Regions from separate parts of the Bradyrhizobium sp. UFLA05-153 genome, predicted to be linked through region 2. Evidence: predicted binding sites of a transcription regulator. Region 2 holds the regulator's gene; the other holds the start of a gene.
The links. The regulator PhoB, encoded in region 2, activates phosphate uptake and scavenging genes when phosphate is short. The targets are predictions, from matches to a motif close to TGTCATNNANCTGTCAT.

Region 1 (3,415 bases), on a different contig from region 2:
CGAAGCGTCCGGCGTCGATCCCTTGTAGGGAGAGCCATCGGCGTTGCTGTCCTTCCACGGCGAAATCTTGAGCGGAACGATATAGGGCTTCCACGGACCAATGCCGTCGGCATAGGTCTTGATCTCCGCAAGGCCCTCGGAGGTTAGCATCGCATCGTACAAGCGCGCGTCACCCGAAAGCGTCCAGTCGAACGGACGCGAATTGGTGATGTTGTCATTGAGGACCTTGCCGTTCCTGAAGTCGACACCGTTGCCATCGATGAGCTGGACCTGCCGCGTCTCAAGGCCATGGCTGCGCATGTATTTCAGGCTGCCAGGCTCGAAGCTCTGAACAAGGATCGGGGCATCCCTCGCGTTGAGGCCGTTGTCCTTGATGATCTTGATCAGGGCATCCTCGAGCGGGTGGCTGCCGGGCGCGCCACAGCCATTGGCGATCGCCTGGGCATTGTTCCAGGTCGGATTCTTGGTCTCCGGATAGACCGCGATGGGACGCCCCGTCTCCTTGCTCTTGGCCTTGGCAATGTCGATGATGTCCTGGAAACTGATGATCGGGAACTTGCCGTTGAAGACCTTCGGCCTTTCGTTGGCCGCATCATAGGTGGTGCCGGCGATCCAGTTCTTCAGCTCGGCCATGGTGAAGTCGGTGATCGACCAATCGTTGGTATGGTCTTCGCCGTCCACGATCAGCGATTTCAGCACCGATTTGGGGTCGGCCGGATCGGTGAGATCAGTGAGGTATTCACCAGGCCCGCTGGCGGGAGATTGGGCCCATTTCACTTTGACGAGGACACCGGGTACCGTGCGCTTGCGGGCGGCAACCGCCGGATTGGTCTTCGCCACCTCGGCAACGTTGGTATTGTCGTTCAGCCAAGGGTTGTGACGTGCGACCAGGACACAATCCTTGGTCAGGTGCAGGTCCTCTTCGAGCGCGTCGGTTCCGAGGGCTGCGGCGAGATCATACGATGCCTCGGTCTCTTCAGGCACCAGCCCCGGCAGGCCGCGATGCCCGAGGATCAGTGGCGGCTTTCCGTCGAGGGTCGAAAAGGGCTTGGCGCCGGCGGGCGCCGGGCTTGTCTGCGCGAAGGCCGTCGATGCCGGGAGCAATGCCAAAGCCGCCACGCCGAACAGCATCGCTCCAACACCCGACTTCCGTTGTGACCGACTGTCCTTCATGGCCAAGCCTCCGTTTCTTGCGTCGCATCGCTTCGAATGCGACAGGGGCCGAGCTGAATAGCTCGGCCCCTCGTCTTGTCCCAATTCTTTGACGGACGGATGACGAAGGCGGCGCCGCATTGGCGCCGCCCTCTCCGCCGATCAGAAGAAGCCGAGCTTCTTCGGGCTGTAGCTGACCAGGAGGTTCTTGGTCTGCTGATAGTGATCGAGCATCATCTTGTGGGTCTCGCGGCCGACACCCGACTGCTTGTAGCCGCCGAACGCCGCGTGTGCGGGATAGGCGTGGTAGCAGTTGGTCCAGACCCGGCCGGCCTGGATGGCGCGGCCGAAGCGGTAGCAGCGATTGGCATCGCGGCTCCAGACACCGGCCCCTAAACCGTAGAGCGTGTCGTTGGCGATCGCGAGCGCCTCGTCGTCGGTCTTGAAGGTCGTCACCGACACGACCGGCCCAAAGATCTCCTCCTGGAAGATCCGCATCCTGTTGTGGCCCTGGAACACGGTCGGCTGGACGTAATAGCCGCCCGAGAGATCGCCGCCGAGGCTCGCGCGACCACCGCCGGCGAGGACCTTCGCCCCTTCCTTCTTGCCGATGTCGATATAGGAAAGAATTTTCTCCAGCTGCTCGCCCGAGGCCTGGGCGCCGATCATGGTGTCGGCAGCACGCGGATCGCCCTGCTTGATGGCCGCGACGCGCTTCAGCGCTCGTTCCATGAAGCGGTCATAGATGTCCGCATGGACCAGCGCACGGCTCGGACAGGTGCAGACTTCGCCCTGGTTGAGCGCGAACATCACGAAGCCCTCGATCGCCTTGTCGAAGAAGTCGTCGTCTTCGGCGGTGACGTCCTTGAAGAAGATGTTGGGCGATTTGCCGCCGAGCTCGAGCGTGACGGGAATGAGGTTCTGGGCGGCATATTGCATAATCAGCCGGCCTGTCGTGGTCTCGCCGGTGAAGGCGATCTTAGCGATGCGCGGGCTGGACGCGAGCGGCTTGCCGGCCTCGAGGCCAAAGCCGTTGACGATGTTGAGCACGCCGGGCGGCAAGAGGTCGCCGACAATCTCGGCCCAGACCATGATCGAGGCCGGCGTCTGCTCAGCGGGCTTGAGTACCACGCAATTGCCGGCGGCGAGCGCAGGCGCGAGCTTCCAGCACGCCATCAGCAGCGGGAAGTTCCAGGGGATGATCTGGCCGACCACGCCGAGCGGCTCATGGAAATGATAGGCGATCGTGTCGTGATCGATCTCGCCGATCGAGCCCTCCTGTGCGCGCACGACGCCGGCGAAATAGCGGAAGTGATCGATCGCGAGCGGCAAGTCGGCGGCGCGGGTCTCGCGGATCGGCTTGCCGTTGTCCCAGGTCTCGGCGATCGCGAGCCGCTCGAGGTTTTCTTCCATGCGGTCGGCGATCCGGTTCAGGATTGCGGCGCGCTCGGCAACGCTGGTGCTGCCCCAAGCGGCCTTGGCGGCATGCGCCGCGTCGAGCGCGGCCTCGACGTCCTGGTGATCGGAGCGCGCGATCTTGCAGACGACCTGACCGTTCACGGGCGAGGCGTTGTCAAAATATTTGCCGGAGATCGGCGCGACGAATTTGCCGCCGATGAAATTGTCATACTTCGCGGCGAACGGCACTTGTGCGACGTTGAGGAATTCAACCTTGTTCATGTTCACTCCCGATGTTGCTGTTTGCGTGATCGTCGTGTGTTCACGACTTGCGCAGACGATGAAGCGGGAGTCGTTTTCTGTCAGCCCGGATGAAAGCGATGACGGAAGCGACCTGTCGCAGTTCTGCGACAGGTGAAGCAGCCCTCACGCATTCAGACATCATCCTGAGAAGCGCGCTCTTGAGCCACATCGTCATTGCGAGCGCAGCGAAGCACTCCAGTGTCTCTCCGCGGAAAGATTCTGGATTGCTTCGCTGCGCTCGCAATGACGATTGAGGAAACGAGCAAACGCTCAGTGCTTCAGCTCGAAGCGCTTGAGCTTTCGGTGGAGCGTGGCGCGGCTGACGCCGAGCGCCTTGGCGGCGGCGGAAACATTGCCGCCCGCGCGCAACAGCGCCCGCTGCAAGACCGCGCGCTGGCCACCGGCGAGGTGGTCGCGCGCGGCATCGCCACCGAGAAGATCGGCTGCGGGCACCGGCTGCAACGGGCGGCCGGGCGCGATCCCGAGTCCGACCCGGGCGGATCTCGTCGCGCCTATCACGAGATCGTCCGCATCGACCGCGACGAGACCGCCGCCATGGCCG
Region 2 (3,415 bases):
CGTCAGGCGTCGCCGACGCTGCCTGAGGCTCCGGCCAAGGTGACGGTGCGCAACCTCAATTTCTATTACGGCGAGCACCACGCGCTGAAGAACATCAACCTGACGCTCGGCACCAACCGCGTTACGGCGTTCATCGGTCCGTCGGGCTGCGGCAAGTCGACCCTGCTGCGCATCTTCAACCGGATGTACGATCTCTATCCGGGCCAGCGCGCCACCGGTCAGCTCATGCTCGACCAGACCAACATCCTCGACACCAAGCTCGACCTCAATCTGCTGCGCGCTCGCGTCGGCATGGTGTTCCAGAAGCCGACGCCGTTCCCGATGACGATCTACGAGAACATCGCCTTCGGCATCCGCCTCTATGAGAAGATCTCCAAGTCCGAGATGGACGACCGGGTCGAGAAGGCGCTGCGCGGCGGCGCGCTGTGGAACGAGGTCAAGGACAAGCTCAACGCCTCCGGCCTGTCGCTCTCCGGCGGCCAGCAGCAGCGTCTCTGTATCGCCCGCACCGTTGCGGTGCGTCCTGAGGTGATCCTGTTCGACGAGCCCTGCTCGGCGCTCGATCCGATCTCGACCGCCAAGGTCGAGGAGCTTATCCAGGAGCTCGCAGAGAACTACACGATCGCGATCGTCACCCACAACATGCAGCAGGCGGCGCGCGTCTCCGACAAGACCGCCTTCATGTATCTTGGCGAGTTGATCGAGTTCGACGAGACCAGCAAGATCTTCACGTCGCCCAGCGACCGGCGCACCCAGGACTACATCACCGGCCGCTTCGGCTGAGGAGACAGGAAATGGCTTCTGAACATACCGCAAAGGCCTTCGACACCGACCTCCAGGAGCTCACGCGACTCGTTGCGGAGATGGGCGGCCTTGCCGAGCGCATGATCGTCGATTCCGTCGATGCGCTGATCCGCCGTGACGTCGCGCTCGGCCAGCGCGTGGTGGCGACCGACGCCGAGATCGACGCGCTCCAGAAGAAGATCGAGGAGCGCGCCGTGCTCACGATCGCACGCCGGCAGCCGATGGCGGTCGACCTGCGCGAGATCGTCGGCGCCATGCGCGTTGCGACCGATCTGGAGCGGATCGGCGACCTCGCCAAGAACATGGGCAAGCGCGTCGCCGCGCTGGAGACTGATTTCCATCCGCTGAAGCTGTTCCGCGGCCTGGAACACATGACCGACCTCGTGCAGCAGCAGGTCAAGTCGGTGCTGGACGCCTATGCCGCGCATGACCTGCCGGCTGCGATGATGGTGTGGAAGGGCGACGAGGAGGTCGACGCGATCTGCACCTCGCTGTTCCGCGAGCTCCTCACCTACATGATGGAGGATCCGCGCAACATCTCGTTCTGCATCCATTTGATGTTCTGCGCCAAGAACATCGAGCGGATCGGCGACCATGCGACCAACATCGCCGAGACCGTCTTCTACATGATCGAAGGTCAGGCCATCGCGGACAAGCGGCCGAAGGGCGATATGACGACCTTCGCCACGACCGTGCCGAACACTTAAGGAGCGACGACGCTATGGGCGCACGCATTCTGGTTGTTGAGGACGAGGAAGCGCTGACCGAGTTGTTGCGCTACAACCTCGAAGGCGACGGCTACGATGTCGAGACGGTGATGCGCGGCGACGACGCCGACACCCGCCTCAAGGAGCACATTCCCGACCTGATCGTGCTCGACTGGATGCTGCCGGGACTGTCCGGCATCGAGCTGTGCCGCAGGCTTCGCGCCAGGCCCGAGACCAAGCAGCTGCCGATCATCATGCTCACCGCGCGCGGTGAGGAGAGCGAGCGGGTGCGCGGGCTTGCGACCGGCGCCGACGACTACATCGTCAAGCCGTTCTCGGTGCCCGAATTGCTCGCGCGCGTGAAAGGCCTGCTCCGGCGTGCAAGCCCCGAGCGGCTCGCGACCATACTCGCCTTTGGCGACATCGAGCTCGACCGCGAGAAGCGCCGCGTGGCGCGCTCCGGTCGGCCGATCGACCTCGGCCCGACCGAATATCGCCTCCTGGAGTTCTTCCTGGAGCATCCCGGCCGGGTGTTCTCGCGCGAGCAGCTGCTCGACAGCGTCTGGGGCCGCGACATCTATATCGACGAGCGCACCGTCGACGTCCACATCGGCCGCCTGCGCAAGCTGCTCAATCTCGGTCGCGAGCAGGACCCGATCCGCACCGTCCGTGGCGCCGGCTACGCGCTGGATGATCGTTTCGCGAAGGCGGAGCAGACGTAAAAAAGCGCGCCGGATGGCGTGCTGACGTTTCTCGATCAAGCGTCCCGGCCTTGCACCGGGACGTTGTCGTTTGTGGCTGAACTCAGCGCGTGCCGGGCTTGGCCGGTGCGCGGCGGCGGTCGGCGGCCGGCTGGTAGGCGACGCGCGAGTGCTGTGCGCAGTAGGGCAGGCCCGAGAGCGACTTGCCGCCGCAGAAGAAGAAATCCGGGCTCGAGGGATCGCCGACCGGCCAGTGGCAGGTCGCCTCGTTGAGCTCGAGCAGCGACAGGCGCTGGCTCATCGGAACGACATTGTCATAGGTGATCGGATCGGGCTCGACCTCGACCTCGAAGGCCTGGGCGAGGGCGGTGTTGCCGCGCGAGATCGGGCGGCTCACCCGCATCATGTGCTGCGCCGGGCGCGCCTTGCGCGGCCGGGGAGCCGCCGAGGACGGGCTCTTGGCGCGGCCGGACAGGCCCAGCCGGTGCACCTTGCCGATTACGGCGTTGCGGGTCACATTCCCGAGTTCGGCAGCGATCTGGCTGGCCGAAAGCCCGGCTTCCCAGAGCTTTTTCAATTGCTCGACGCGATCGTCGGACCAGGTCAAAACCGTCATTGCACCCTTCCCCTCGCCGCGCGCCTGCCAATCCCTTGGGGCCGCGTGGCGATGTCTAAGCCTCGAAAAACCCGTGCCGCCAGAATCCCTTAAGGCTCGCCGGGCGCGAAAACGCACCTGAACGCTACGCCGGTACATGAGGACTAAGAGGATCAGAACTGCTGCACGAGATGTCGTATCTGACAGGGGAAACGCTACAATATGGCGTGACTCCCGCGCAAGAGTCTGCGGCTCCGCGTCCACATGTTCCGTCGCTAAAAGAACTCAAAAATGCCACCGCAAGACTACGGCCGCACGCCTTGCAGGGCCTTCTGGCGGCATTGACAGCGGTTTTTCCAAGCATAAAATGGTGACACGTGCCGCCCTTAAAAGGCGGCACGTTTCGTTTTCCGGGCAGGTCAACGATGCGCTGCGCAAGGCAGTCTCGTGAGCCAGCCTCAACATTCAAGTGACCGTCATGACCAAAAGCGCCGCGACGCATTTGCTTCCCGTTTTCGCCAGGGCCGAGCTCGGCTTCGAGCGCGGCGAAGGCTGCTGGCTGGTCGCGACCAATGGCGAGCGCTATCTCGATTTCACCTCGGGTGTCG

Region 1: Q2941_RS46640 (glycerophosphodiester phosphodiesterase family protein) is a predicted target of PhoB. The motif match lies at 1,262-1,278, and genes of this name have one in related genera.

Annotation. Positions count from the first base shown of each region.
Region 1 is NZ_JBBIAM010000168.1:702-4,116, reverse strand. Features, by position in the region: gene Q2941_RS46640 (glycerophosphodiester phosphodiesterase family protein) at 1-1,173, opposite strand, end outside; gene adh (aldehyde dehydrogenase) at 1,315-2,832, opposite strand; gene Q2941_RS46630 (helix-turn-helix domain-containing protein) at 3,124-3,415, opposite strand, start outside.
Region 2 is NZ_JBBIAM010000072.1:26,392-29,806, reverse strand. Features, by position in the region: gene pstB (phosphate ABC transporter ATP-binding protein PstB) at 1-783, shown strand, start outside; gene phoU (phosphate signaling complex protein PhoU) at 795-1,511, shown strand; gene phoB (phosphate regulon transcriptional regulator PhoB) at 1,526-2,233, shown strand; gene Q2941_RS32645 (GcrA family cell cycle regulator) at 2,316-2,828, opposite strand; gene Q2941_RS32640 (aspartate aminotransferase family protein) at 3,286-3,415, shown strand, end outside.